Regions from separate parts of the Aquabacterium sp. T101 genome, predicted to be linked through region 1. Evidence: predicted binding sites of a transcription regulator. Region 1 holds the regulator's gene; the other holds the start of a gene.
The links. The regulator NrdR, encoded in region 1, represses ribonucleotide reductase genes. The targets are predictions, from matches to a motif close to CACNANATNTNGTG.

Region 1 (14,931 bases):
GACGCGGGCGCCGCGGGCGACGACGCCGCCGAGGCACCCGAAGCGGCCGGCGTCGCCGCCGCTTCGGCGAAGGGCCAGCGCAGCGGGCCGGCCTGCAGCGTCACGCCGTCCACCCGCAGGGCCGCCGCGGGCCGCGTGGTCGCGTCCTGCCAGTCGAGCTGCAGGTCCGCCAGCTCGATCCGGTCCACCGAGACCTGCCACGGCGCGGCAGCGCCGGCCGCCGGGGCCGCCGCCGACGCGGACGCGGCGCCGCCCGGCCGCGGTGCCGCGGCCTCGCCATCGGCCTGCGGCAGCACGTCGAGCCGGCCGCGCGCGTCGCGCCGCACCACCGCGGACGCGCCTTCGACGCGCACCGTGCCCAGCGCGATGCGCCCGACCAGCGGCTGGACGTCCTTCAACTCGATGCCCAGGCGCTTCCACGACAGGGCAGGCTCGGCCCGCGTGCCGGGCGCGAAGGCGGCGTCGGCCAGCGACGCGCGGCCCGACACGGCCACCGTGGGGCGCCCCCCCGTGGCGGCGGCAAAGTCGACCGCCAGTTCGGTGGCGAACACGCCGCGCAGCGGCCGCACGGGCAGCGTGGCGGGCAGGTAGGGCAGCCAGTTCGCCAGGTCCAGGCCGGCGACGGTCATGCGCAGCGTGCCCTTGCGGTCGGCGGTGAACGGCTGCGCCTGGGCGCCACTGTCGAACGCTGCACCGTCGAGCCGGAACGCCACGCGAGGCTCGACATGCACGTCCACATGCGCTGGCAGGTTGGACACGAACGGCAGTGCCACCTGCAGGCCGTCGAGGCGGTGCTGGCGCTGCACCGGACGGTCGTCGAACAGCAACTGCCCGTCGGTCAGGCGCAGGTTGTAGAGCGCGAATCGCGCCGGCGAGGCATCGGCCGGCGGGGGCGAGGCCGGGCGCAGCTTCGCGATCACGTCGTCGATGTCGTAGCGGCCGTCGGCGAGCCGGGCCAGGCGCAGGTGCGGGGACTGGACTTCCACGGCCTGCACCACCGGCGCCAGGCGCAGCAGCGAGCTCAGTTCGGCGTCCACGTGCAGCCGCGCCAGCTCGAACTGCGGCGGTGCGGCGGGGTCCGCCGCACCGATGCGCAACTGCTCTACCGTCAGCGCCAGCGACCACGGAGCGAACGCCACCCGGCCGATCGTGACCGGCCGGCCGAGCAGCGCCGACAGCCGTTGCTCGGCCTGGCTCTTGACCAGCGGCGGCACGGCCAGCCACGCCACCGCCCACAGGGCCAGCAGCACGGCGACCGCCACGAAGAGGCGGCGAGCCCAGCGCGAACGGGCCGGGACGGCGGATTTCGTGGCGTCGGTCATCGGATCATCCTGCCCGAGCCGCCGCGGGCCGGCAACCGGCAGGGCCTGCGGCACAATCGCCGGCCTTGGCAAACCGCGCAGGGCCGCCCTCTTGAACGAAATCTTCCTGTCGCTGGGCATCGAGTCCTGGAAGCCGGTGCTCAGCGCGCTGTTGCTGCCGCCGGTACCGCTGCTGCTGCTGACGCTGGTGGGCGCCCGGATGATCCTCTGGCGCCGCGGCCTCGGCTGGCTCGTCGTGCTTCTCTCGGTGCTGGGCCTGTGGTTCGGCGCCTGCAGCGCGGTGGGCGAGTGGCTTCAGGGCTCGCTGCTGGCAACGCCGCCGGCCCTGACCTCCGAGCGCGTGGCCGAACTGCGCCGCAACGTGGCCAAGCCGGGTGGCGTGGCCGTGGTCGTGCTCGGCGGCGGCCGCGAGGCCAAGGCGCCCGAGTACGGTGTGGCCAGCCTGTCGCCCTGGTCGCTGGAGCGGTTGCGCTACGGCCTGTGGCTGAGCCGCGAGACCGGCGCCCCGGTGCTGTTTTCGGGCGGGCTGGGACACCAGTCCGAACCCGGCGTCACGGAGGCCGAGGTGGCCGCTGCGATCGCGTCGCGCGAGTTCGTGCGCCCGCTGCGTTGGACCGAACCGAAGGCCCGCGACACGCGCGAGAACGCGCTGTTCACCACCACGATGCTGGCCGACCAGGGCGTCCAGCAGGTGGTGCTGGTCACCCACGGCTGGCACATGCCGCGCGCGCTGCGGGCCTTCCGCGACGCCGCGTTCGTCAAGGAAGCCAGGTGGGAGATCGTGGCCGCGCCGATGGGGTTGAGCCCGCGCGTCGAGCGCCCGGTGCTGCGCTGGATGCCGTCGTCCGAGGGCCAGTTCCTCGTGCGCGCCGTGCTGCGCGAGAAGCTCGCCCTGTGGCTGGGCGCCTGAGGCGCCGCCCCCTGCCCTGACCGAACCCGGGCCCTGAAAGAACAAACCCCTCCGCGCCGAAGCGGGGAGGGGCGGGTGGCTCGCGCCACCGTTCGGGGATCGGGAGGGAGGATGTCCCGGGCCCCTTGGGCGCAGAAGACTGCGCCGCTCTTTGAACCCGCCGCAGCGGGCCAGCCCACGATAGGACGATGCGGGCCGCGGCACAAGGCAAGTCTGGCAATCGGGCGGCCCGGCACCATTGCCTGAACACGCTTGACAGGCGGTCGCGCGTGTCAGCGGCCCGACATCACCTTGGCGAACGCCTGCTGCACCGCGTCGCGCGTGGCCTGCGGCATGTCGATCACGCGGCCCCACTCGCGCTGCGTCTCGCCGGGCCACTTGTGGGTGGCGTCGATGCCCATCTTGCCGCCCAGCCCGCTCACCGGCGAGGCGAAGTCCAGGTAGTCGATCGGGGTCTGGTCCACCAGCGTGGTGTCGCGCACCGGGTCGACCCGGGTGGTCACGGCCCAGACCACCTCCTTCCAGTCGCGGATGTCGACGTCGTCGTCGGTGACGACGATGAACTTCGTGTACATGAACTGGCGCAGGAAGCTCCACAGGCCGAACATCACCCGCTTGGCATGGCCGGCATAGGCCTTGCGGATCGAGATGACCGCCATGCGGTAGCTGCAGCCTTCGGGCGGCAGGTAGAAGTCGACGATCTCCGGAAACTGCTTCTGCAGGATCGGCACGAACACCTCGTTGAGCGCGACGCCCAGCACGGCCGGCTCGTCCGGCGGCTTGCCGGTGTAGGTGGAGTGGTAGATCGGGTCGCGCCGGTGCGTCAGCCGGTCGATGCGAAACACCGGGAACCAGTCCTGCTCGTTGTAGTAGCCGGTGTGGTCGCCGAAGGGGCCCTCCAGCGCGTGCAGGTAGCCGCCGCGCTCGCACAGCTTCACGCCGTGCTCGCTTTCACCCTGGAAGCCGGGCTCGGCGGTCGGGATGTGGCCTTCGAGCACGAACTCGGCGCTGGCCGGCGCCTGCAGGCGCAGTTCGCCTTCGCCCACCGAGGTGTCCACCACCTCGGTGCGGCCACCGCGCAGCAGGCCGGCGAACTGGTACTCGCTCAGCGTGTCGGGCACCGGCGTCACGGCGCCCAGGATCGTGGCCGGGTCGGCCCCCAGCGCCACCGCGATCGGAAACGGGCGCCCGGGGTTGGCGCGGGCGAAGTCGCGGAAGTCGAGCGCGCCGCCGCGGTGAGCGAGCCAGCGCATGATCACCTCGCGCCGGCCGATGACCTGCTGGCGGTAGATGCCCAGGTTCTGGCGCAGGCGCGGCGACGCCACCGTCTGCGGGCCGCGCGTCACGACGAGGCCCCAGGTGATCAGCGGGCCGGCGTCGCCGGGCCAGCAGGTCTGCACCGGCAACCGGCCCAGGTCCACGTCGTCGCCCTCCAGGACCACCTCCTGGCAGGGCGCCGAACGCACCCGCTCGGGCTTCATGTCCCACAGCGCCCGCACCAGCGTCAGCAGCTTGCCGGCGTCCTTCAGGCCCTTCGGCGGCTCGGGTTCCTTGAGGCTGGCCAGCACCCGGCCGACGTCGCGCAGGTCCTCGACCTGGTCCGCGCCCATGCCCAGGGCCACCCGGCGAGGCACCCCGAACAGGTTGATCAGGGCGGGAATTTTGTAACCCACTGGATTTGTAACCAGTATTGCCGGCCCTTCGGCCCGCAGCACCTGGTCAGCGAGCGCTGTCATTTCGAGCCGCGCCGATACAGGCTCCGCGAGGCGTACCAGCTCGCCTTGGGCTTCGAGCTGCCGGATGAAGTCGCGCAGGTCCCGATATTTCATGCTCAATTGGAATGAAGAGTCTTCAATACATTGTTGACTGGTTATTAGCGGGCTTCCTAGAATCCGCCCGCCCTGACAGAAACCAGGGTTAACCCGTGACGCCTTGCGAGAGCAGCGATCCGGGAACGCTGCCCGCCGCGACCCTTCGCGGCCCATTATGACTGTCGACCCCTCGGGCGCCTCCGGTGCCGGAGCCGATCGGCGGCCGGAAAGGACCCTCGTGACAGCGCTGAGTTTCTTGAAGTCGATCGGTTCGTCGTGCAACGTGTTCCTGCGCGACGTGGGCAATGGCCTGCTGGAGGTGAGCCACAACGGCCTGGCCCTGCTCGGCCTGGCCGTGGCGGCGGCCGGCGTGTTCGTCGCCGGCCACCCCGACGTGCGTCACCAGATGGAACTGACCACCCTGGGCTGGCTGCAGGAGCGCCACGAGCAGCGCGCCGAGCGCGACGGCAATCTGCTGGTGGCCCTGGCGGAGCCCGTGGCCGTGAACCGTGCCACGGCCGCCGACCCGCGCGAGCTGCCGCGCCAGCAGGCCGCCGTGGCCACCTGGCTGTCGCGCCGCTACAAGGTCGCGCCCGAGCCGCTGAGCCGGCTGGTCCAGGAAGCCTGGGCCCTCGGTCAGCGCGCCCAGATCGACCCGACCCTGATCCTGGCCATCATGGCCGTGGAGTCGAGCTTCAACCCGTTCGCCCAGAGCCCCGTGGGTGCCCAGGGGCTGATGCAGGTGATGACCCGCGTCCACGACGACAAGTACGAGGCCTTCGGCGGTCAGCATGCGGCTTTCGACCCGCTGACCAACCTGCGCGTGGGTGTGCAGGTGCTCAAGGAGTGCATCGCCCGGGCCGGCAGCCTGGAAGGCGGCCTGCGCTTCTATGTCGGCGCGGCCAACCTGCCCGAAGACGGCGGCTACGTGGCCAAGGTGCTGGGCGAACAGGCCCATCTGCGCCTGGTGGCGTCGGGCCGCAGCGTGCCGCTGACGGTGCCGCAGGCGCCGGTGGTGGTGCGTGCCGAGGAGCCAGCGCCCGCCGCCGAGGCCACCGGCGCCGACAAGCCCGACCCGGCGCCGCAGGCGTCGGCCGCCGGGCTGCAGCGCGTCGCGCTGGCCCGTTAAAGGGGCCGCGGCGGCGCGGCTACACTCGTTTTCCTGCGCGACTGGCGATAACGGCCTTGCGGGCCCCCGGCCCGCGGCCCGAGGTGGGACACCACCGGGAAGCGCAGACGCGGACGGCCCCCGGCCGGCCGTGGTGTCCGCCGTGCGCCTGGGCAGCCCTCCGTTCGTTCTGCGCCGCGTCGCAGTGCGCCCGTGAAGGCCCGTCGTTCCGATGAGGACTGCCATGTTCGACCGTTCCACCCACACCCTGGCCGCGATCGACCCCGAGATCCATGCCGCCATCCAGGCCGAGAACCGCCGCCAGGAAGAGCACATCGAGCTGATCGCCAGCGAGAACTACACCTCGCCGGCCGTGATGGCCGCCCAGGGCTCGCAGCTCACCAACAAGTACGCCGAGGGCTACCCCGGCAAGCGCTATTACGGCGGCTGCGAGCATGTCGACGTGGTCGAGACCCTGGCCATCGAGCGCTGCAAGCAGCTGTTCGGCGCGCGCCACGCCAACGTGCAGGCCAACTCCGGCTCGCAGGCCAACCAGGCGGTGTTCTTCGGCCTGCTGCAGCCGGGCGACACCATCATGGGCATGAGCCTGGCCGAGGGCGGACACCTCACGCACGGCATGGCGCTGAACATGAGCGGCAAGTGGTTCAAGGTCGTCAGCTACGGCCTGGACGCCAACGAGGCCATCGACTACGCCGCGATGGAAAAGCTCGCCCACGAGGCGCGGCCGAAGATCATCATCGCCGGCGCGTCGGCCTACAGCCTGCACATCGACTTCGAGCGCTTCGCCCGCGTGGCCAAGGCCGTGGGTGCGCTGCTGATGGTGGACATGGCCCACTACGCCGGCCTGATCGCCGCGGGCGTGTACCCCAACCCGGTGCCGCACGCCGACGTGGTCACGTCCACCACCCACAAGAGCCTGCGCGGTCCGCGCGGCGGCATCGTGGTGTGCAACGACGACGACATCGCCAAGAAGATCAACAGCGCCATCTTCCCCGGCATCCAGGGCGGCCCGCTGATGCACGTCATCGCCGGCAAGGCGGTGGCCTTCAAGGAGGCGCTGGAGCCGTCGTTCAAGGTCTACCAGCAGCAGGTGCTGGTGAACGCGCGCGCGATGGCCGAGACGCTGATGGCGCGCGGCCTGCGCATCGTCTCCGGCGGCACGCAGAGCCACGTGATGCTGGTGGACCTGCGCCCCAAGGGCATCACCGGCAAGGACGCCGAGGCCGTGCTCGGCCGCGCCCACATCACCTGCAACAAGAACGGCATCCCGAACGACCCGCAGAAGCCGATGGTCACCAGCGGCATCCGCCTGGGCTCGCCGGCGATGACCACGCGCGGCTTCAAGGAAGAGCAGGCGCGCCAGACCGCGCACCTGATCGCCGACGTGCTGGAGCGGCCGCAGGACGAGGCCGCCATCGCGCAGGTGCGCGCCAAGGTGGCCGCGCTGGCGCGCGACTTCCCGGTCTACCGCTAGCACCCCGGCCGCCGGAGTCGACCCGCTTGCGCTGCCCGTTCTGCGCCCACGAGGAAACGCAGGTCGTCGAGACCCGCGAGTCCGACGAGGGCGACGTCATCCGGCGGCGCCGTCGCTGCACCGCCTGCGACAAGCGCTTCACCACCTACGAGCGGCCCGAGATCGCGCTGCCGCAGGTGGTCAAGAAGGACGGCGCGCGCGCCGAGTTCGACCCGGCCAAGCTGCGCGCGTCGATGCTGCTGGCGCTGCGCAAGCGCCCGGTGAGCGTGGAGCAGGTCGACGCCGCGCTCGAGCGCATCCAGGACAAGCTGCTCACCAGCGGCGCCAAGGAGGTGCCGTCCACGCGCCTGGGCGAGCTGGTGATGCGCGAGCTCAAGCGCATCGACAAGGTGGCTTACGTGCGATTCGCGTCCGTGTATCGCAGCTTCGAGGACGTCGACGAGTTCCGCCAGTTGATCCGCGACATTTGAGTCGCGGGTCGGCGCGGTGGGCGGTGCGCCGCCGCCGCACGGGCCGGCTCGACGGCCTGGCCGCCGGAGCCGTCCCGGGTGCGTTCCCGGGGGCTTTTGCCGGTGTCACCGCCCCGTTCCGGGTGGCGCACCGATGGTCCACAACGTCTGCAGGTCCCCTCAGCTCGGCCTGACGCTGGTCGAACTTGCCGTCACGCTGACCATCGTGGCGCTGGTGGCCCTGGCCGCGTGGCCGCCGCTGGCCGATCTGCTGCAACGCCGTGCGCTGGCGGGCCTGTCGGCCGAACTGCGCGCCGACCTGCAGCGCGCCCGCAGCGAGGCCGTGGCGAGGCGCCAGGGCGTGCGCGTGGAAGTGCGCGCCGTCGACGGCGGCAGCTGCTGGCTCGCGTTCGCCGGCGCGGCCGAAGGCTGCCGCTGCAACGGCAGCGCCGACCCGGTGTGCGAGGTCGGCGCGGTGCTGGTGTCGTACCGCTTCGTCGAGGCCCGCTCGGGGCTGGCGGTGTCGTCCAGCGTGTCGGCCCTGCGGTTCGATCCGCGCCTGGGCACCGCCACGCCTTCGGGCACGCTGCGCGTGTCCACCGCCGGGGGCGCAGCGGTGCATCACGTCGTCAACCTCACCGGCCGCGTGCGCAGCTGCAGCGTCGGTGGGGCGCTGGCCGGGGTGCCTGCGTGCTGACGCGTCCCGCCGCCGGCTTCACCCTCGTCGAGGCGCTGGTGGCCGTGCTTGTCGCCGCCCTCCTCGCAGTGGTGGCGCTGCCGGGCCTGGCGGCGCAGATCCGCGCGGCGCGGCGGGCCGAGGCCATCGCCGCGCTGCTGCAGGTGCAGCAGGCCCAGGAGCGCTGGCGCGCGCAATGTGCCTGCTACGCCGCCAGCCTCGCCGCGCCGCCGCACGCCACGCTGCCCGGCGGTTGCCCACCGGCGGACTGCGACCCGGCGCACGGCCTGGGCCTGGCGCTGTCCAGCCCGCGCTACGTGTACGAGCTGGTCGCGCTGCCGACGCCGGCCGCACCCGACGCCTTCACCGTGCAGGCCCGGGCCACGGGCGACCAGGCCCGGGACCGTGCCGCGGGCCAGTCCTGCACGGTGTTGCGGCTGGTGGTCGTGCCCGGCCACTTCCGCTACGAGCCGGCCGCATGCTTCCGGCAGTGACGCCCCGCTTGCGCCGGTGCGGGTGGCCAAGCGCCGCCGCGCGGCGCCGGGCCGCCGGGCTCTCGCTGCCCGAACTGCTGGTCGGCCTGACGCTGGGCCTGCTGGTCACGGCAGCCGCGCTGGCGCTGGTGGCCCTGGCCAGCGGCGAGCAGCGGCGCCTGCTGGCCGAAGCGCGGCTGCAGCAGGACCTGCGAGCAGCAATGGACATCGTGGCGCGCGAGCTTCGACGGTCCGGCCAATGGCCCGACGCGACGGCCGGGGTGTGGGTGGCGGCATGGCCGGCGTCGGGCGTGCCGCCGGATGGGCCCGCCGTCAATCCGTATGGCGCGTTCCTCCCCGTCCCCTGCAACGCGCCGACCGCGGGCACCTCGGCCGTGCCCGCGGCCATGCCACCTGCAGTGGCGTCGCACGCCTGCCACCTCACCGCCGCGGACGACGACCCGGCACCGTCGCGCTCGGGTTTCCACCTCAGCCGGGGCGCGCTCCACGCCGTGCTGCAGGGCGGGTCGCCGCAGGCGCTGACCGACCCGGGCGCGACCAGCGTTCGGCGCTTCACGGTCACATCGGCCGGAAGCGACGTGACGCTCGGCGCGTTCTGCGGCCTGCCGTGCGGCGACCGCTGCCCGCGCGCGGCGCTGCGCGCCGTGGTCGTCGAACTGCACGCCGCGCTGCCCGACGCCCCGCGCGTCGAGCGCCGCCTGACCGGCACGGTGCGCGTGCGCAACGACCTGCTCACCGGCCCGTGCCCCGCGCCATGACGAACCGTCGGCCCCTTGCCGGCGCGGCCCGCCGCGGCCGGCCGGCGCAGCGTGGTGCGATGGCGCTGGCTGTCGTCGTGCTGCTGTATGCGGCGCTGGCCATCGCGGTGGTGTTCGTCCATCGCAGCCTGGTGTTCGAGCAGCGTGCCGCCGCCAACCAGGTGCGTGCCGCGATCGCGCACGAGGTGGCCGAAGCCGGCCTCGAGTGGGCCACGGTGCGGTTGCGCGATGCCACGCCGCTGGCGGCCGATTGCCAGCCCGCCGGCGCCGGTCTGCGTTTCCTCGACACGCACCTGTCGGTCGCGCCGGACGGCGCCAGCCTGCGGCCCCGTGCGCCCGGCGTGCCGGTCGCAGCCTGCATCGCCCCGGCCGACGGCGCGGGCTGGGTCTGCCGCTGCGCCCGTGCGGGCGAGGCGCCGCCGGCGCCGCCCGGCACGGGACCGGGCTTCACGGTCGAGTTCGCGCCGCGCGCGGGCGCGCTCGCGGTCGATGTCGTGTCGCACGCCTGCGTGCGTGGCGTTCCCGGCGCCGACTGCAGCGCCGACGCCCGGGCCGGGCTGCGCGTCACGCTGGCCCTGCGGCCCGCGCTGGCAGCGTCGCCTGGTGCGGCCCTCACGGTGCGGGGAACGCTGGCGGCGGGCGCGGCCGCGCTCGGGGTGCACAACGAGGACGCGGCCTCCGGCGGCGTGGCGCTGCGGGCCGGGGCTGGCGTGGACGCACCGGCCCTGCGCGTGTCCGCACCGGCCGGCACGCCGTCCACCGCGGCCGTGGTGGCGCGCGACGATGCGCTCGCGGCCCTGGACCCGACGCGCCTGTTCCTGGCCTTGTTCGGCGTGCCGCGCGACACCTGGCGCGAGTCATTCGCCGACGTGGTGCTGCACTGCCCCTGCGACAGCGCGACGGTCCTCGCGGCGCAGGCGAGGGGAGCGCGCAAGCTGTGGCTGCGCGGCGATCTCGTCGTCGACGCCGCGCTGGTGCTGGGCGACGACGCGGCGCCGGCGATCGTCGTCGTCGACGGCACCGCGCGGCTGCAAGGGCCGCTGCGCCTGCACGGCCTGCTGTATGCCGGCGACATCGACGGCCCGGCCTCGGCGGTGGTCGCGTCGGCACCGGCGCGCGTCGACGGCGCGGTGGTGTCGGAAGGCCACTGGCGTGGCGGCGCGGCGCCGGACCTGGTGTTCGACCCGCAGGTGATCGCCCGGCTGCGGTCCATGCCGGGCACCTTCGTCCGCGTGCCCGGCAGCTGGCGCGACGATGCGGTGGCGCCGTGAGTCGCCGGCACGCACGCGGCGTCGGCCTCGTCGAGGCGATGGTGGCGCTGCTGGTCCTCGGGCTGGGCCTGCTGACCTTCGTCGCGCTGCAGGTGAAGCTGCGGCTGGGGGCCGAACTCGCCCGCCAGCGCGCCGAGGCGCTGCAACTGGCCCAGGCCGATCTGGAAGTGCTGCGCACGGCGCCGGGCCTGGCCGCCTTCGACACCCTCGGCCCGGCACGCGGGGCCGTGGGCTCGCCCGGCACGGCCGGCTACACCGTCGAGCGCGGCGTGGCGCCGGTGCCCGGCACCCTGGCCTCGGCACCCGCGACGCTGCGCGACGTGACCGTGACCGTGAGCTGGCGCGACCGTGCCGGCCAGGGGCAGGCCGTGGTGCTGCGCACCCAGCTGGCGCGGGCCGACCCGGCCCTGCCGGCCTCGCTGGGGCTGCGGCCGGCCGGCCTGCCCTGGGGTGGGCGCGCGGGGCGGACGCCGCTGTCGGCCTCCGACCTCGGCGACGGCACCAGCCTGTTCAAGCCGACGGCGGCGGGCAGCGTCGCCTACGTGATGGACAACGCCAGCGCTGCCGTGGTCCGTCGCTGCACGGGCGTGTCGGGCGGCGGTACTGCGGGCACTGGCGGCGGCGGCGCGGCGAGTGCGACCGCCGCGCTGTCGGCCCCCGGCGTGCGCTGCGACGCGGTGCAGGCCCGGCTCGTCCGTGGCGTGATCCGCGCCGACGGCGCCAAGGTGCCGGACCCGCGCGCGCCGGCCGGGCCGCTGCCGGGGCCGCTGGCGCTGCGGATCGACCTCGACAACACGCCGCCCCCGGCGGGCGCGCGAGGGTTCGCGGCCCAGCTTGCCGCGCCGTACTGGCCGGCCGTGGACGGCCCGGCCGGCCGCAGCTTCGGCCGGGGCATGGCGGTGTATCCGGCGGTCGAATGCAGCGTCGACACCGGCGACGGGGCGCTGAAGTCGTCGCAGGGCCTCGCCTACGCCTGCCTGGTGCCGGTGGTCGACCTGGACGGCGATCCGTCGACACCGCCGGCCTTCAACGCGCGCCTGACGCTGTGGCCCCTGGCCGGCTGGGCCCTCGGCACCACGCCCGACGCCTGGCGCGTGTGCCGCTACTCGGCCGACCACGACCGCGACGGCGCGGTGGTCGTGACCGACGGCCCGCGCGTCACGGCCATCGACAACGACGAGCACCCTTACGCCTGGCTCGACGCCACGACCACGCTCGCGCACCAGAACTTCCTGCTGGTGCGCGGCGACCTTGCCTGCCCGGTGGCCACCAAGGTGCCGGAGGCCGGCCACTACACTGACGCCACCACGGCGCCGCACCAGCCGTGACGAGCCTGCCCACGCCGTGTCCGTTCCTGCCGCCGAAGCCGCTGCGCGCGAGATCGCCTTGCAGGCCGCCGCGCGCGCCGTCGGCCTGAGCGAGCCCAATCCGCGCGTCGGCTGCGTGCTGCTGTCGCCGGGTGGCGACTTGATCGCCACCGGCCACACGCAGCAGGCCGGCGGTGCCCATGCCGAGGTGCATGCGCTGCAGCAGGCGCGGCAGGCCGGCCGCGACGTGCGCGGCGCCACCGCCGTGGTCACGCTCGAACCCTGCTCGCACCACGGGCGCACGCCGCCGTGCTGCGACGCGCTGGTGCAGGCCGGCATCGCCCGCGTCGTCGCGCCGCTGGAAGACCCGAACCCCCGCGTGGCCGGCCGCGGCTTCGCGCGCCTGCGCGAGGCCGGCATCGCGGTGGAAGTCACCGGTGGCGGCTGGGCCGACGCGTCGCGCGACCTGAACATCGGCTTCTTCTCGCGCATGCAGCGCGGTCGGCCGTGGCTGCGCATGAAGATCGCCGCGTCGCTGGACGGCCGCACCGCGCTCGACGACGGCACCAGCCAGTGGATCACCGGCGAGGCGGCCCGCGCCGACGGCCATGCGTGGCGGCGCCGGGCCGGCGCGGTGCTCACCGGCATCGGCACCGTGCGCGACGACGACCCGCGGCTGGACGTGCGGCTCGTGCCCACGGCGTGCCAGCCGTTGCGCGTGCTGGTGGACTCGCGTCTCGAGGTGGCCCCCGCGGCGCGCCTGCTGCAGCCGCCGGGCCGCGTGCTCGTCTACACCGCCAGCGCCGACTCGTCCCGGCGCGCCGCCCTGTGCAACGACACGGTGGAGGTGGCCCAGGTGCCCGGCGATGCGCGCGGCAAGACCGATCTCGCCGCGCTGCTGGCCGACCTTGGCCGGCGCGAGATCAACGAACTGCATGTCGAGTCCGGCGAGAAGCTCAATGCGTCGCTGCTGCAGGCCGGTCTCGTCGACGAACTGCTGCTGTACGTGGCGCCGCGGCTGCTCGGCAGCGGCCGGGGCCTCGCGGCCATCGGCCCGCTGGCACGCCTGGCCGACAGCATCGATTTCGACTGGATCGACTGCGAGCGCGTGGGCGCCGACCTGCGGCTGCGGCTGCGGCCCCGCGCGGCCTGACCCGGCACGGCCCCCGCGCCCCGGGGCCAGACACCTGCGCGACAGCGGCGCAGGGGGGTGGCACCTACAATCACGCCCCTATGCCGATCGCCCCTGTTCCCGAACTCGTCGCCGAACTCGCCGCCGGCCGCATGGTGGTGCTGGTGGACGAGGAAGACCGCGAAAACGAGGGCGACCTCGTCATCGCCGCCGACCACGTTACGCCCGAAGCCATCAACTTCATGGCCAAGCACGGCCGCGGCCTGATCTGCCTGACGCTCACGCGCGAGCGCTGCGAGCGCCTGCGCCTGCCGATGATGGCGCGCAACAACGGCACCAAGTTCGGCACCGCCTTCACCGTGTCGATCGAGGCCGCCACCGGCGTGACCACCGGCATCTCGGCGGCCGACCGCGCCCGCACCGTCAAGGCGGCGGTGGCGCGCGACGCACGGCCCGAGGACATCGTCCAGCCCGGCCATATCTTCCCGATCCAGGCCCAGGACGGCGGCGTGCTGATGCGCGCCGGCCATACCGAGGCCGGCTGCGACCTGGCCGCGATGGCCGGCCTGACCCCCGCGGCCGTGATCTGCGAGGTGATGAAGGACGACGGCGAGATGGCCCGCCTGCCGGACCTGGAGGTCTTCGCCCGCGAGCACGGCTTGAAGATCGGCACCATCGCCGCGCTGATCCAGCACCGCAGTCACAACGAGACCCTGATCGAGCCGCTGGGCACGCGCGAGCTGGCCACGGCGCAGGGCGTGTTCCGCTGCACTGCCTACCGCGACACCAGCGTCGGCAGCGTCCACCTCGGCCTGGCCGTGGGCCGCTGGGGCGACACCGACGAAGTGCCGGTGCGCGTGCACGAGCCGCTGTCGGTGATGGACCTGCTCGACGCCCAGGGCAGCACGCACTCGTGGCCGCTGCCGGCGGCGCTGTCCGCGCTGCAGCAGGCCGGTCGCGGCGTGGCGGTGCTGCTCAACGCCGGGGCCGACGCGCAGGCGCTGATCGGCCGCGTGCTGCCGCAGGTGAAGTCGGCACCGGCCGAGGCCGGCAACATGGACCTTCGCACCTACGGCGTGGGTGCGCAGATCCTGCGTCACCAGGGCGTGCGCCGCATGAAGCTGCTGGGCCATCCGCGCCGCATGCCCAGCATGACCGGCTACGGCCTCGAGGTCACGGGCTTCGTGGCCGCACCGGGGAAGGGCTGACCATGCTCGACGCAGACACGGGCGAGACCCCCCAGATCGACGGCACCGGCCTGCGCATCGGCATCGTGCGGGCGCGCTTCAACGACGCGATCACGCGCGCGCTCGAAGCCAGCTGCCTGGCCGAGCTGACGGCGCTGGGCGTGCAGGACAAGCATGTCACCCGGGTGGACGTGCCCGGCGCGCTCGAGGTGCCGCTGGCGCTCAAGGCCATGGCCGACAGCGAGGACTACGACGCGCTGGTGGCCCTGGGCTGCATCATCCGCGGCGAGACCTACCACTTCGAGCTGGTGGCCAACGAAAGCGGCGCCGGCGTCACGCGCGTCGGGCTGGACCACCAGATCCCCATCGCCAACGCGATCCTCACGGTCGAGAACGAGGCCCAGGCCTGGGCCCGTGCCGCGGACAAGGGCCGCGACGCGGCGCGCGTGGCCGTCGAGATGGCCAACCTGCTGGAAGACCTCTGACGTGGCCACCACCCGCAGGCCCACGGCCGCCAAGTCCCAGCGCCGCCGTTCGCGCGAACTGGCGTTGCAGGGCGTCTACCAGTGGCTCATCGCCGGCGGCGAGGCGCAGGCGATCGACGCCCAGCTGCGCGAGCACGAGGGCTACGACAAGTGCGACAGCGTGCACTTCGACGCGCTGCTGCGCGGGTCGATCGAGTCCGCCGCCACGCTGGACGCCGCGCTGGCGCGCCACGTGGACCGCAAGACCAGCGAGCTGTCGCCGGTGGAGCATGCGGTGCTGATGCTGGGCACCTACGAGCTGGCCCACTGCCTGGACATCCCCTACAAGGTGGCGATCAACGAGGCGGTGGAACTGGCCAAGGCCTTCGGCGGCACCGACGGCCACCGCTACGTCAACGGCGTGCTGGACAAGGTGGCCGCCGACCTGCGCCCGGTCGAGGTCGGCGCGGCGCGGCAGGCGACGTGAAGCTCGCCTCGCGGCTCGATCACATCGAGCCGTTCTACGTGATGGAGTGCGCCAAGGCGG
Region 2 (14,931 bases), on a different contig from region 1:
GGCAGCCTTCTTGACGGCCTTCTTGGCAGCCTTCTTCGCCGCGGGCTTCTTCGCCGCGGGCTTCTTCGCGGCCGGCTTCTTCGCCGCCGGCTTCTTCGCGGCCTTCTTCGCCGCCGGCTTCTTCGCCGCCTTCTTGGCGGCCGGCTTCTTCGCCGCCGGCTTCTTCGCCGGGGCCTTCTTCGCCGCCGGCTTCTTGGCGGCCTTCTTCGCAGTTGCCATTTCGATCTCCTTGATCAAGTTGCAAAAACACCGCGACCGTCGAGCTCGACCTTGTCGCAGCGATTCACTGCCCTGGATTGGACGGCCTTGCGGCCGGTTTCCCGATGCAGTGAACGGGGGAGCAGTGATTGGCTTCGGCTTCTGTCGGCCTCGTGCCCCCCACTGCGGGTTCTTGATCTCTCACTTCGAGCGGAGGACTCTTCGGTCCCCGCACCCGATATTCAACAGACTCCAATCATTCCCACGAAAGCGCGCCACCCGACTGGTACTCGATCACGCGCGTCTCGAAAAAGTTGCGTTCCTTCTTCAGATCGATCATCTCGCTCATCCACGGGAACGGGTTCTCCTCGTTCGGGAAGAGCTCCTCGAGGCCGATCTGCGTGGCGCGGCGGTTCGCGATGTAACGCAGGTAGCCCTTGAACATTGAGGCGTTCAGACCGAGCACGCCGCGCGGCATGGTGTCCTCGGCGTAGCGGTACTCGAGCTCGACCGCCTTCAGGAACAGCGACTTGATCTCGGCCTTGAACGCCGCCGTCCACAGATGGGGGTTCTCGAGCTTGATCTGGTTGATCAGGTCGATGCCGAAGTTGCAGTGCATCGACTCGTCGCGCAGGATGTACTGGTACTGCTCGGCCGCGCCGGTCATCTTGTTCTGCCGGCCCAGCGACAGGATCTGCGTGAACCCGACGTAGAAGAACAGGCCTTCCATCAGGCACGCGAAGACGATCAGGCTCTTGAGCAGCGTTTGGTCGGCTTCCTGGGTGCCGGTGCGGAAGTTCGGGTCCATGATCGCGTCGATGAACGGGATCAGGAACTCGTCCTTGTCACGGATGGACGACACCTCGTGATAGGCGTTGAAGATCTCGCCCTCGTCCAGGCCCAGGCTCTCGACGATGTACTGGTAGGCGTGGGTGTGGATCGCCTCCTCGAACGCCTGGCGCAGCAGGAACTGCCGGCACTCGGGCGCCGTGATGTGGCGATAGGTGCCCAGGGTGATGTTGTTGGCCGCCAGCGAATCAGCAGTGACAAAGAAGCCGAGGTTGCGCTTGATGATGCGGCGCTCGTCCTCGGTCAGCCCGTTCGGATCCTTCCAGGTCGCGATGTCGCGCGACATGTTGATCTCCTGCGGCATCCAGTGGTTGGCGCAGGTGGCGAGGTACTTCTCCCAGGCCCACTTGTACTTGAACGGGACGAGCTGATTGACGTCCGTCTGGCCGTTGATGATGCGCTTGTCCGCGGCGTTGACGCGGCGGGAGGAGGCTGGCGCCGAAGGCTGCGCAGCGACCGATGTCGGGACGGATGAAGGTGCCACGGACCGCACGTCTGCGAGGGACGGCTCGGCGAGCCCGGAGCTCGCGGTGCGGATCGGTACGGGCGTCTTGCTGCTGACGTTGTCTTCCCAGACCAGCATGTGTTCAGGTGCTTTCTATGGTCGCGGATTATCGGAGTGTTGCGCGCGAACACCAAGCACTTCTTGACATTCGCGCGCCCACGTTGTTGCGCTCAAGCATCGTGCTCGAGCCGCGTCTTTCACTGACAGGCCTCGCAGGTCGGATCGTCGACGCCGCAGAACTTGATGTCGGTGGCCGCCGCTGCTTCGCCGACCTGCATGCGCGCCTGCGCCGCCACCGCGTCGAGCGCCGACAGGCCACCCGACGACGAGGACGACACGGCGTTGTGCGTGCTCTTGGTCACCGTGCTCATCTCGACGTGCGTGGCCGCCTTGGTGCGCAGGTAGTAGGTCGTCTTCAGGCCGCGCAGCCACGCCAGCTTGTAGGTGTCGTCGAGCTTCTTGCCCGACGCGCCAGCGATGTAGATGTTCAGCGACTGGGCCTGGTCGATCCACTTCTGGCGGCGCGACGCGGCCTCCACCAGCCACGTGGCGTCGATCTCGAAGGCGGTCGCATACAGGGCCTTGAGCGACTCCGGCACGCGGTCGATCGGCTGCAGCGAGCCCTGGTAGTGCTTCAGGTCCATGACCATCACGTCGTCCCACAGGCCCAGGGCCTTCAGGTCGCGCACCAGGTACTCGTTCACCACCGTGAACTCGCCCGACAGGTTCGACTTGACCGACAGGTTGCCGAACGACGGCTCGATCGACGCGTCGACGCCGATGATGTTGGAGATGGTCGCCGTGGGCGCGATGGCCACGCAATTGCTGTTGCGCATGCCGTGGGCGGCGATGCGCTGGCGCAGCGCGTTCCAGTCCATCGACTCGGACGAGTCCACCTCGACGTAGCCGCCGCGCTGTTCAGCCAGCAGCTTGAGCGAGTCCTGCGGCAGGATGCCACGGTCCCACAGGCTGCCGCGATAGCTGGAGTAGCGGCCGCGCTCGGCCGCCAGCTCGGTGGACGCCCAGTAGGCGTGGTAGCACACCGCCTCCATCGAGCGGTCGGCGAACTCCACCGCTTCGGCACTGGCGTAGGGCACCTTCAGCTGGTACAGGCAGTCCTGGAAGCCCATGATCCCCAGGCCCACCGGGCGGTGGCGCAGGTTGGAATCGCGCGCCTTCTTGACCGCGTAGTAGTTGATGTCGATCACGTTGTCGAGCATGCGCATCGCAGTCGACACGGTCTTCTTCAGCTTGACCTGGTCGATCTGGCCGTCCTTCAGGTGCTGGACCATGTTGACCGAGCCGAGGTTGCAGACCGCGATCTCGCTGTCATTGGTGTTGAGCGTGATCTCGGTGCACAGGTTCGACGAGTGCACTACGCCGACGTGCTGCTGCGGGCTGCGCACGTTGCAGGCGTCCTTGAACGTGATCCAAGGATGCCCGGTCTCGAACAGCATCGACAGCATCTTGCGCCACAGGTCCTTCGCGGCCATGCGCTTGAAGAGCTTGATCTCGCCGCGGTCGACCTTGGCCTCGTAGGCGGTGTAGGCGTCCTCGAAGTCCTTGCCGAACTTGTCGTGCAGGTCCGGGCAGGTGGACGGGGAGAACAGCGTCCACTGGCCGCCTTCCATCACGCGCCGCATGAACAGGTCCGGAATCCAGTTCGCGGTGTTCATGTCGTGCGTGCGCCGACGGTCGTCGCCGGTGTTCTTGCGCAGGTCGAGGAACTCCTCGATGTCCAGGTGCCAGCTCTCCAGGTAGGCGCAGACGGCCCCCTTGCGCTTGCCGCCCTGGTTGACGGCCACGGCCGTGTCGTTGACGACCTTCAGGAACGGCACCACGCCCTGGCTCTTGCCATTGGTGCCCTTGATGTACGAACCCAGGGCGCGCACGTTGGTCCAGTCGTTGCCCAGGCCGCCCGCGAACTTGGACAGCAGGGCGTTCTCCTTGAGCGCCTCGTAGATGCCGTCCAGGTCGTCCGCCACGGTCGTGAGGTAGCAGCTCGACAGCTGCGAGCGCTGCGTGCCGCTGTTGAACAGCGTGGGCGTGCTGGACATGAAGTCGAAGCTCGACAGCACCTCGTAGAACTCGATCGCCCGAGCCTCGCGGTCGATCTCGTTGAGGGCCAGGCCCATCGCCACGCGCATGAAGAACGCCTGCGGCATCTCGATGCGCACGTCGTCGATGTGCAGGAAGTAGCGGTCGTACAGCGTCTGCAGGCCGAGGTAGTCGAACTGCAGGTCGCGCTCGGCCTTGAGCGCCGCGCCCAGGCGCGCCAAGTCGTACTGGGCCAGCTTGTCGTCGAGCAGCTCGGCGGCGATGCCCTTCTTGATGAAGGTCGGGAAGTACTCGGCGTAGCGCTGGGCCATCTCGGTCTGCGTGACCTCGCCGCCGATGATCTCGCGCCGGATCGTGTGCATCAGCAGACGCGCCGTCGCCCGCGTGTAGGCGGGCTCCTTCTCGATCAGCGTGCGCGCCGCCAGGATCGACGCCTTGTAGACCTCGTCGATCGGCACGCCGTCGTAGAGGTTGCGCCGGGTCTCGGCCAGGATCGGCTCGGGCCGGACGTCGGCACCGAGGCCGGCGCAGGCCGACTCCACCAGCTCCTGCAGGCGCGCCTCGTCGAGCGGCACGCGCTGGCCGCCGTCGATCACGTGCAGCGCGGCAGCCGCCGGGCGGGCCTCGCGACCGTCCTTCTGCGCCTGCTTGGCGCGCTCCTGCGCACGACGCTCCCGGTACAGCACGTAGGCCCGCGCCACCTCGTGATGGCCGCCGCGCATCAGCCCGAGTTCGACGTGGTCCTGCACGTCCTCGATGTGGAAGGTGCCGCCACCCGGGCGCGACCGGAGCAGCGCGCGCACCACGGCTTCCGTCAGGCCCTCGACTGTCTCGCGCACGCTGGCCGACGCCGCACCCTGCGTGCCGTGTACCGCCAGGAAGGCCTTCATCAGGGCCACGGCGATCTTGTTCGGCTCGAACACGACGACCGCACCGTTGCGGCGGATGATCTGGTAGCCCTGATAGGCGCTGGTGGCGGGAGCGTCGCTGGCGGCGCCGAGGAACGGGCTTGCGAGCGTCGGGCTGGTGACGACAGTCTGCATGTGGGGGAGCTCCGGTGCGAAGAGGTGTCAGGCGCCGTTGGAGCCGGCGCAGGACGATTCAGGTCGGGAAAGGCATGCGACGCCCGAGCGGTCGACATGCGCTGACATGTGGAAAAGGTGTGGAGAGCCGGTGGAGTGCACGGGGATGACGGACACTAGATCTGGGGCCCGGCTCGTATTTAAACACTAGCGGTAGTGTAGACGCTACGGGCTTGTCCGGATGGTTCGGACAAGGGATTGAGCGTCAGCGATGGTTCGTGGCGACGCCGACCGACCAGCCTGTGCCGAGTTCGCGCGCGAGCCAGCGCCAGTCGAAGCGCTCGCCGGGGTCGCGCTTGCGTCCCGGCGCCACATGCTCGTGACCGACCGCCTCGCGCACGGGGTAGCGGGCCGCCACCGAGCGCAGCAGCCGGGCCAGCGACCGGTACTGCGCCGGCTCGAATGTCAGGCCCTCGAGACCCTCGAGTTCGATGCCGATCGACCAGTCGTTGCAGCCCTCTCGCCCCCTCCAGTGCGACGGCCCGGCATGCCAGGCCCGGTCGTCGCAGGACACGAACTGAAACACCTTGCCGCTGCGGCGCACGAAGAAGTGCGCCGACACCTTCAGGCCTTCGAGCTGCGCGTAGTAGGGATGGGCGTCGGTGTCGAGCCGGTTGGTGAACAGCTGCGCCACGGCGTCGCCGCCGTACTCGCCGGGCGGCAGGCTGATCGAGTGCACGATCGCCAGCGACACCGGCATGCCGGCCGGGCGTGGCCCGAAGTTGGGTGACGCGTGGCGGGCGGCATGTCGCCACCAGCCGCGCTGCCAGGTCGCGCGCTTCAAGGCCGGCTCAGTCGCCGTCGTTGCCGGCGACGACGACGCCGAGGCGGGCCATCCGGTAGCGCATCTGGCGCAGCGACAGGCCGAGGCTGGCGCCCGCGGCGGTGCGGTTGTTGCGGTGCCGCTCCAGCGCGCGCGACAGGATGTCGCGCTCGACCGCATCGAGGTAGGCCTCGAGGTTGTCGGGCAGCGCGCCTTCGACCGGCAGCGCCGGCGCCGAGCGCAGCGCCGCCAGGCGGGCGTCCACCTCGCCCGGGTCGGACTCGACCACCAGTTCGGTGGCCAGGCCGAGGTCGGCTCGCTCGATCACCTCGCCGGAGGACATCGCGACCGCGCGATGCAGCATGTTCTCGAGCTCGCGCACGTTGCCCGGGAAGGTGTGGTGGGTGAGATCGTCGAAGGCGTCGCGCGCCAGCACCGGCGGCGGCCACTGGCCGGCGTCGCGGGCGATGCGCTCGAGCACCGCGGCGCAGATGGGGCCGAGATCCTCGAGGCGTTCGCGCAGCGGGGGCACGCGGATCTGGATCACGTTGAGGCGGTAGTACAGATCCTGGCGGAAGCGCCCGGCGGCCACTTCCTCGGCCAGGTCCTTGTGCGTGGCGCTGACCACGCGCACGTTGATCGGCGCTTCCACCACCGCGCCCACGGGTCGGACGGACCGCTCCTGGATCACGCGCAGCAGCTTGCTCTGCATCGCCAGCGGCAGGTCTCCGATCTCGTCGAGGAACAGGGTGCCGCCGTGCGCCGCCTGGAAAAAGCCCTCGCGGTCCTCGTTGGCACCGGTGAAGGCGCCCTTGCGGTAGCCGAAGAACTCTGCCTCGAGCAGGTGCTCCGGGATCGCGCCGCAGTTCACCGCGATGAACGGGCCGGCCGCCCGCGCGCTCACGTCGTGGATGGCGCGCGCGACCAGCTCCTTGCCGGTGCCCGACTCCCCCTGCACCAGCGCGGGCGCCATGCTGCGAGCCACCTTTTCGATCAGCGTGCGCACCTGCTGCATGGCCACCGACTTGCCCGACAGGCGACGCAGGGCTGGCGGCACCGCGTCGGCGCGCGGCGCGTCGCCGCCGCGGCGCGCCGGCTCCTCGCGGACGACCCGCGCGGCCGCCGGCTGGGCGCTGGGCAGGCTGGACGGCACCACCGTCGGCGCGGACTGCGGCGCGCGCCCGAGCGCCGAGGCGACCACCGACCGGAACTGGCGCAGGTCGACCGGCTTGGTGAGGTAGTCGTAGGCCCCCGCCTTCAGCGCCTCGACGGCGTTCTCGGCCGAACCGTAGGCGGTGATGACGATGGCCTTCTCTCGCCGCGTGGCCTGCTGCTCGATCCAGGCCAGCACGTCCAGCCCGCTGCCGTCGGGCAGCCGCATGTCGGTGATCACCGCGCTGTACGTGCGGTCGCGCAGCTGCTGCAGCGCCTGCTCCACCGTGCCGGCGGTCTCGACCTCGTAGCCCTCGCGCAGCAGCGTCAGTTCGTAGAGGGTTCGCAGGTCCGGCTCGTCGTCGACGACGAGCAGGCTGTAGTGCGCGGAGGCGTTCTGGGTCACGGCAGCAGGCGGTCCTGTTTGGGAGGCAGCGCGGCACCCGACACGACGCGCATCACCACCACGAACTCGTTGCTGTGCGGGGCGCCGGCCGGGTGCTGCCAGTAGTCGATGCTGCCGCCGTAGCGTTCGCACAGCTCGCGGCAAATATACAGGCCGAGCCCGGTGCCCCGGCTGCGCGTCGAGAAGAACGGCTCGAACAGGAAGGGCTCGATGTCCGGCGGTATCGGATCGCCGTCACTGGCCACCGACAGGCGGGCCTGGCCGCCGCCGCGGTCCTCGGCCACGAGCGAGATCGCGCCCGGCCTGTCGCTGGCGTAGCGCCGCGCGTTGTCGAGCAGGTTCACGAGCACGCGGCGCAGGTGTTCGGCGTCGAACAGCACGGCCAGCGGGTCGTGCGGCAGCTGGACGCGCAGGCGGCTGCCGGTGCCCAGCGGCAGCTGGCTGGTGCGTGCCCAGTCGGACACGATGCGCCCCACTTCCGCGCCCAGGTCGATCGGCCGCGGGTTGGCACCGGGCCCGGGGGCCACCTCCATCACGTCGTCGACGATCCGCTTGAGCCGCTCGACGTTGTCGGCCACCATCGCGGTGAGCATGTCCTGCTCCGGGCTGGTGGTCTCCTCGCGCAGCAGTGCGTTGGCCTGGGCGATGGCAGCCAGCGGATTACGGATCTCGTGCGCGATGCCGGCGGACACGCGACCCATCGCGGCCAGCTTCTCCTGGCGGTTGCGCGCCTGCACGCTGCGCAGGTCCTCGAGGAACAGCACGCAGAACACTTCCTTGCCCGCGTCGCCACCGGAACGCGAGCGCGGCCGCGTGAAGCGCGCGCGCAGTCGCAGCGTGCGCACCTGACCGGCCTCGAACGGCAGCTGCACGTCGCGCGACGACTCGGGCCAGGTCAGGGACTCGAAGGCGTGGGCCACGCGCTCGGCCAGCTCCCGCCAGGCCGGCTCGTCCTGCAGCTGGAAGGGCGCCGGCTGGCCGATGCCCTGCGCCACCAGCAGGCGCCGGGCGGCGGGATTGGCGGCGCGCACGCGCGCCCGGCGGTCCACGACCATCACGCCGTCGGCCATCTCCTCGATCACCAGCCGGTTGAGCTGGGCCTGCTGGCGCGCCAGCTCGAGGCTGCCCCGCGCCGTCATCTCCTCGCGCGCCAGGCGCAGCGCGAGCTCGCCGGCCAGCAGCGTGATGACGAACAGCCCGATCCCGGTCAGCGCCGCGGGCGCCAGGGCGGTGGTCGCCTCGGAGATCGATCCGCTCCAGTACCAGGACGTGGACAGCAGCACCAGCGAGGCGGTCGCCGCCGCCGCCATGGCCGGCACGCGCGGCGTGAGCACGCCCGCCATCAGTGCGGGCAGCACGAGCAGCGGGGCGTAGTTGAAGCTGCCGGCCGCAGCCAGCCAGTGCAGCGAGGAGAACACCAGCAGGTCGAAGCCGATGGTGGCCACCCATTGCCGGCGCGACAGGCGCGTCGTCGACGCACTCGCCGGCGCGATGCGGCGAAAGCGCGGCAGCAGCCACAGCGTCAGGGCCTGTACGGCGTAGGCCAGGCTGATCACGCCGCCGGCCAGCGAGCGGGTGCCCAGCGCCAGGCCGACGATCTGGGCCCCGAGCAGAGCCAGTCCCAGGGCCGCCCGGGCGCCCAGGAAGATGGCATACAGCCGCTCGAAGCTCGAGTCCCCCGCGCCGACGATGCGCCGCGCCTGCCGAGCAAGGTAGGGGCTGTCGGCCGGCATGGAGCTGGCACCCCAGTCGGCCTCGCCCCGCGTGCCGCCGACGCTGTCGGCACCGTCCTGCGGCCGGGGAACGCCCTCGCCACCGGCACCCATGGCATCGAACAGCGACTCCTCGGTCAGGGTGGCCGAGAACTCGGGGGCGTCGCTGCGTCGGTCCGTACGGCGGCGTTCGACGCGACGCCGCTCGCGAGGCGGCGGGGACGATGTCATCGGTCGTCCGAGCGCGGCCCGGCGTCGCGATGTTCGGCGCAGCAGTACACCTGCCCGCCGGACAGCAGCGCCTCGCTGCGCGGCAGGTGCACGCCACAGCGGGCACAGCGCGTCATGGCCTCGGGCCCGGCCGCCGGACGCGACGGCTTGGCCTCGCCGCTGGAGCGCCGGGTCCGGCTGCGGCCGAACAGCATCCACAGCAGCAGCACGACCGCCAGCAGCACCAGCAAATACTTCATGCGACGGCCCCGCGCTGCAGCAGCACCTCGATCACGAAACGCGCCCCCACGTAGGCCAGCAGCAGCAGCAGGGCGCCCGCATAGACCCAGCGCGTGGCGTGCCGCCCGCGCCAGCCACGCAGGTGGCGTCCCAGGATCAGCACGGCGAAGGTGGCCCAGCCCAGCAGCGACAGCACCGTCTTGTGGTCCAGGCGCCATTGCGGCGTGAGCAGCGCACCCAGCAGCAACGCCACGCTCAGCACCGCGAAGCCCACCTCGACGAAGCGGAAGGTCAGGCGCTCGAGCTGGAGCAACGGGATCGAACCGCCGGGCGCGCGCGCGGGCATCGACCCCGCCGCGGTGCGCAGGCGCCGCTCGGCACCGTCGAGCAGCCATGCATGCAGCACGGCCACCGCGAACAGGCCGTAGGACACCACGCCGAGCAACCAGTGCAGCGGCAGCCAGGCCGCGCCCGACGACGCGTGCGGCCGGGCCTCGCCGGGATAGACCGCGGCCAGCAGCACCACCACGGCGGCCGAGGTCGCCAGCAGCAGGCGCACCGCGGGCACGGGCAGCAGGCGGCTTTCCACCGCATGCACCGCAATGACGATCCACACGGTGGCAGACAGGGCCGGGGCGAAGCCGAAGCGCGCGCCTGCGACGTCGCTGCCGAAGCCCGCCACGTCGAGCCACAGCGCGAGGCCGTGAGCGACCCAGCCGATGGCCAGCGCCGCGTCCGGCCAGCGCATCTTGACGCGCACCGGCCAGGCGGCCGCCGTGTAGGCCAGCATCGCGGCCAGACCCAGCATCCAGGGCAGGGTCAGGCCCATCGGGGTGCGGCCGGGGGGGTGGGCGTCGCTACACTCATGCGGTCAGTTTACTTTCGCCGACGTCCCGCCCGGGCACCGCGGCGAGCGATTGCATGGCCTCCGCCCTCACCGACCGCCTGTCGCGCCTCGTCAAGACGATGCGCGGCCAGGCCCGCATCACCGAATCGAACGTCGCCGACATGCTGCGCGAGGTTCGCATGGCGCTGCTCGAGGCCGACGTGGCGCTGCCGGTGGTGCGCGAGTTCGTGGCCCGGGTCAAGGACAAGGCGCTTGGCCAGGAAGTGGTCGGCTCGCTCAACCCGGGACAGGCCCTGGTGGGCATCGTCCACAAGGAGCTGGCGGCGACGATGGGCGACGGCGTCGCCGACATCGACCTGGCCACGCAGCCGCCGGCGGTGATCCTGATGGCAGGCCTGCAGGGCGCCGGCAAGACCACCACCACCGCCAAGCTGGCCCGGCACCTGATCGAGAAGCGCCGCAAGAAGGTGCTCACAGTGTCGGCCGACGTGTACCGGCCGGCGGCGATCGAGCAGCTCAAGACCGTGACGCGGCAGGCGGGCGCCGAGTGGTTCCCGTCCACGCCCGACCAGAAGCCGCGCGAGATCGCGCTGGCGGCGCTCGACCATGCACGGCGCCACTACTTCGACGTGCTGCTGGTGGACACCGCCGGCCGGCTGGCGATCGACGAAGCATTGATGGCCGAGATCCGCGAGCTTCACGCCGCGCTGAACCCGGTGGAGACGCTGTTCGTCGTCGACGCGATGCAGGGCCAGGACGCGGTGAACACGGCGCGGGCCTTCAAGGAAGCCCTGCCGCTGACCGGTGTGGTGCTGACCAAGCTCGACGGCGATTCCCGCGGCGGCGCGGCGCTGTCGGTGCGGCAGGTCACCGGCGCGCCGATCAAGTTCGCCGGCGTCTCCGAGAAGATCGACGGCCTCGAGGTCTTCGACGCCGAGCGTCACGCCGGCCGCGTGCTCGGCATGGGCGACATCGTCGCCCTGGTCGAGGAGGTGCAGAAGGGCGTCGACCTCGACGCCGCGAAGAAGGTCGCCGACAAGCTCAAGTCCGGCGACGGCTTCGACCTGAACGACTTCCTGGTTCAGATCTCGCAGATGAAGAAGATGGGCGGGCTGTCGTCGCTGATGGACAAGCTGCCGTCGCAGCTGACGGCCCGTGCCGGCCAGCTCGGTCAGGCGGACATGGACCGCGCCGAACGCGACGTGCGCCGCATGGAGGGCATCATCTGCTCGATGACGCCGCTGGAGCGGCGCAAGCCCGAGCTGATCAAGGCCGGCCGCAAGCGCCGCATCGCCGCCGGCGCCGGGGTGCAGGTGCAGGATGTGAACCGCCTGCTGAACCAGTTCGACCAGATGCGCGGCATGATGAAGAAGATGCAGGGCGGCGGGCTGGCCAAGATGATGCGGCGTTTCGGCGGCATGGGCGGCGCCGGCATGAAGGGTCTGCCGCGCTGACACCGCGCCGGAACGGGCCGGCGGCGCGTTCAAACCGTTACGTTATGGGGATGGCTGTCATCCTCGCGCCGCCGTATCGTGTAACAGTGGCGGACTGCGCCATTGCATCCTTCCGAACGGGACCATGTCACTCGATGTGTTGTTGATCGCCGGCGTCGCCGTGCTGGTGGCCCTCGTCGCCTACCTCGTGCTGCGCGGCCGGCACAAGAGTGCCGACGCGGAAGCCGGCGGCGCGCGGCGGGTCCGCGACGACGTCGACACCCTGGCCGCCTGGCCTCCCGAGGTGACGCGCCTGCTCACCAGCGGCGAACGGTCGGCGCACGACGTGCTGGCCAAGGCCCTGCCGGAGTGCATGATCTTTGCCCAGGTGCCGCTGGCGCGCTTCATCAAGGTGCCGCGGCGCCATTCGTATGCCGAGTGGCTGACCCGGGTCGGTCACCTGTGTGCCGACTTCGTCATCTGCGACCGGGCATCGCTGGTGATCGGCGCCGTCATGCTGCAGACCATCCGCGACAGCGAACGCTCGGACCGCCGGCGGGCGCGCATGACCCGTGTGCTGAAGGCCGCCGGTGTCAAGGTGTTCTCCTGGCGCGAGGAGGCCCTGCCGTCGCCCCAGGCCGCGCGAGACCAGATCCTGCAGCGCACCGGCGTGCCGACGGTAGAGGTAGCGGCCCCACCGGCGCCGGCCCGTCCGCAACGAACGGGCGCAGGACCCGTGGCGATCCCCCTGCCGGAGGTGGTGGCGATCGACGAGCACAGCCCGCGGCAGGAGCCCCCGCCCTCGACCTGGTTCGACGACCTCGACAGCGGGCGCATGCCGCTGGATCCCGCCAAGCGCCAGCAGGGCGCACGCTGAACGCGGCCGCCGATCAGGACAGCAGGGCCTGCGCGAACTCGCGCGCGGAGAAGGTCTCCAGGTCCTCGAGCTTCTCGCCCACGCCGATGTAGTACACCGGCACCGGCCCGCCCGCCCGCTCGCGGGCCCACAGCGCCACGGCGGCCAGCACGCCGCCCTTGGCGGTGCCGTCCAGCTTGGTGACGACCAGGCCCGTCAGGCCCAGCGCGTCGTCGAACGCCTTCACCTGGGCCAGGGCGTTCTGGCCGGTGTTGCCGTCCACCACCAGCAGCACCTCGTGCGGCGCGCCGTCCATGGCCTTGCCGATCGTGCGCTTGATCTTGCGAAGCTCTTCCATCAGGTGCAGCTGGGTCGGCAGGCGCCCCGCCGTGTCGGCGATGACGACATCGCAGCCGCGCGAGCGCCCGGCCACCACGGCGTCGAACACCACCGCCGCCGGGTCGCCGCCCTCCTGGCTGACGATCTGCACCTGGTTGCGGTCGGCCCAGACGGCCAGCTGCTCCCGAGCCGCGGCGCGGAACGTATCGGCCGCGGCCAGCAGCACTTTCTGCCCGCCCTCGGCCAGGTGTCGGGTCAGCTTGCCGATCGTGGTGGTCTTGCCGGCGCCGTTGACGCCGGTGACCATCATCACGGTCACTCCCTCCGGGCGCAGTTCCAGCGGGCGCTCCAGCGGCGCCAGCAGGTCGCCCAGCGCGTCGGCCAGCAGGCCCTTCACGGCGGCGGGGTCGGCGGTGCCGCTCTGGCGCACCCGCTTCTTCAGGTCGTCGAGCAGGAACTGGGTGGCGCGCACGCCGCTGTCGGCCATCAGCAGGGCCGACTCGAGATCCTCGTACAGCGCGTCGTCGATGCGCGCGCCGGTGAAGACCTGCGCGATGCTGCTGCCGGTACGGCGCAGCCCGGCCGACAGACGCGACATCCAGCCCCGGCGCTCGGGCGCCGAGGCGGGCTGTGCCGCGGCCGCCGGCGGCGCCGGTGGCGTCACGGCACCCGGCGGCGTCGGCACCGGCGGGGCGCCCTTCTTGCGGAAAAAGCTGAACATCCTGGACAGGTCCGGTCGGGCCGGCCTGCATGCGCCGGACAGCCAATTCGCCGCCGCTATAATTGCGGGCTCAGGCGCTTTAGCTCAGTCGGTTAGAGCGACGGAATCATAATCCGCAGGTCCGGGGTTCGAATCCCTGAAGCGCCACCAGACTCCCGGCCCGACGGCGCCCTGCGCCTTCGGGCCTCGCTTTTTCCACAGCCCCTGGATCCACACCATGATTCGCTGTGTCGCCGTTGCCGTGATTGCCCTGGCCGCCGCCCTGCCGGCCCAGGCCCAGCGCACCTTCGAGCGGACCGCCCTGCGCGGCGAGCTGGTCGTCGTCGCGCCGCCGGAGGCCCGCCTCAACGGCGCGCCGGTCCGGCTGGCCCCGGGAGCCCGGGTCCGCAGCGCGCAGAACATGCTGGTGCTGTCGGGCAGCCTGCTGGAGCAGAAGCTGCTGGTGCACTACACGCTCGACGGCATGGGCCAGGTCCAGGACGTCTGGATCCTGACGCCGGCCGAGGCCGCCAAGACCCCCTGGCCGCGCACGCCCGCGGAGGCCCAGGCGTGGATCTTCGATCCGACCCTGCAGCGCTGGAGCAAGCCGTGAGCGGCGGCCCGAAGAAGGTCTTCATCCGGACCTTCGGCTGCCAGATGAACGAGTACGACTCGGACAAGATGGCCGACGTGCTGCGCGAGGCCGCCGGCTACGAACCCACCACCGACGTCGAGCAGGCCGACCTGATCCTGTTCAACACCTGCTCGGTGCGCGAGAAGGCCCAGGAGAAGGTGTTCTCCGACCTCGGGCGCGTGAAGCACCTCAAGCAGCGTGGCGTACTCATCGGCGTGGGCGGCTGCGTGGCCAGCCAGGAAGGCGCGGCGATCGTCGAGCGCGCGCCCTACGTAGACCTGGTCTTCGGCCCGCAGACGCTGCACCGGCTGCCGCAGATGATCGACGCCCGCCGCGCCGCCGGGCGCGCGCAGGTCGACATCAGCTTCCCGGAGATCGAGAAGTTCGACCACCTGCCGCCGGCCCGCGTGGAAGGCGCCAGCGCCTTCGTCTCGATCATGGAAGGCTGCTCCAAGTACTGCTCCTACTGCGTGGTGCCCTACACGCGCGGCGAGGAGGTGAGCCGCCCCTTCGAGGACGTGCTCACCGAGGTGGCGGGCCTGGCCGACCAGGGCGTGCGCGAGGTCACGCTGCTGGGCCAGAACGTCAATGCCTACCGCGGGCGCATGGGCGAGGGCGCGGACATCGCCGACTTCGCGCTGCTGCTGGAGTACGTGCACGACATCCCGGGCGTCGAGCGCATCCGCTACACCACCAGCCATCCCAACGAGTTCACCCAGCGCCTGATCGACGCCTACGGCCGGCTTCCCAAGCTGGTGAGCCACCTGCACCTGCCGGTGCAGCACGGCAGCGACCGGATCCTGTCGGCGATGAAGCGCGGCTACACGGCGATGGAATACAAGAGCACGGTGCGCAAGCTGCGCGCCGTGCGCCCCGGCATCAGCCTGTCGTCGGACTTCATCGTCGGTTTCCCGGGCGAGACCGAGGACGACTTCGACCGCACGATG

Region 2: the regulator NrdR is predicted to act here: its motif matches at 4,807-4,820, upstream of AC2EAQ_RS08750 (ribonucleoside-diphosphate reductase subunit alpha).

Annotation. Positions count from the first base shown of each region.
Region 1 is NZ_JBXVVZ010000006.1:91,899-106,829, forward strand. It holds gene AC2EAQ_RS15035 (DUF748 domain-containing protein) at 1-1,322, opposite strand, end outside; gene AC2EAQ_RS15040 (YdcF family protein) at 1,414-2,232, shown strand; gene AC2EAQ_RS15045 (UbiD family decarboxylase) at 2,505-4,061, opposite strand; gene AC2EAQ_RS15050 (lytic transglycosylase domain-containing protein) at 4,300-5,172, shown strand; gene glyA (serine hydroxymethyltransferase) at 5,396-6,646, shown strand; gene nrdR (transcriptional regulator NrdR) at 6,673-7,116, shown strand; gene AC2EAQ_RS15065 (GspH/FimT family pseudopilin) at 7,250-7,792, shown strand; gene AC2EAQ_RS15070 (type IV pilin protein) at 7,786-8,265, shown strand; gene AC2EAQ_RS15075 (hypothetical protein) at 8,274-9,023, shown strand; gene AC2EAQ_RS15080 (hypothetical protein) at 9,083-10,294, shown strand; gene AC2EAQ_RS15085 (type IV pilus modification PilV family protein) at 10,291-11,622, shown strand; gene ribD (bifunctional diaminohydroxyphosphoribosylaminopyrimidine deaminase/5-amino-6-(5-phosphoribosylamino)uracil reductase RibD) at 11,639-12,754, shown strand; gene ribBA (bifunctional 3,4-dihydroxy-2-butanone-4-phosphate synthase/GTP cyclohydrolase II) at 12,835-13,941, shown strand; gene ribH (6,7-dimethyl-8-ribityllumazine synthase) at 13,944-14,405, shown strand; gene nusB (transcription antitermination factor NusB) at 14,407-14,871, shown strand; gene AC2EAQ_RS15110 (pyridoxal phosphate-dependent aminotransferase) at 14,868-14,931, shown strand, end outside.
Region 2 is NZ_JBXVVZ010000002.1:358,448-373,378, forward strand. It holds gene AC2EAQ_RS08740 (histone) at 1-219, opposite strand, end outside; gene AC2EAQ_RS08745 (ribonucleotide-diphosphate reductase subunit beta) at 455-1,630, opposite strand; gene AC2EAQ_RS08750 (ribonucleoside-diphosphate reductase subunit alpha) at 1,750-4,653, opposite strand; gene ampD (1,6-anhydro-N-acetylmuramyl-L-alanine amidase AmpD) at 4,898-5,476, opposite strand; gene AC2EAQ_RS08760 (sigma-54-dependent transcriptional regulator) at 5,484-7,013, opposite strand; gene AC2EAQ_RS08765 (sensor histidine kinase) at 7,010-8,956, opposite strand; gene AC2EAQ_RS08770 (PP0621 family protein) at 8,953-9,195, opposite strand; gene AC2EAQ_RS08775 (cytochrome C assembly family protein) at 9,192-10,004, opposite strand; gene ffh (signal recognition particle protein) at 10,097-11,476, shown strand; gene AC2EAQ_RS08785 (DUF2726 domain-containing protein) at 11,601-12,332, shown strand; gene ftsY (signal recognition particle-docking protein FtsY) at 12,346-13,371, opposite strand; tRNA gene AC2EAQ_RS08795 (tRNA-Met) at 13,445-13,521, shown strand; gene AC2EAQ_RS08800 (hypothetical protein) at 13,589-13,963, shown strand; gene miaB (tRNA (N6-isopentenyl adenosine(37)-C2)-methylthiotransferase MiaB) at 13,960-14,931, shown strand, end outside.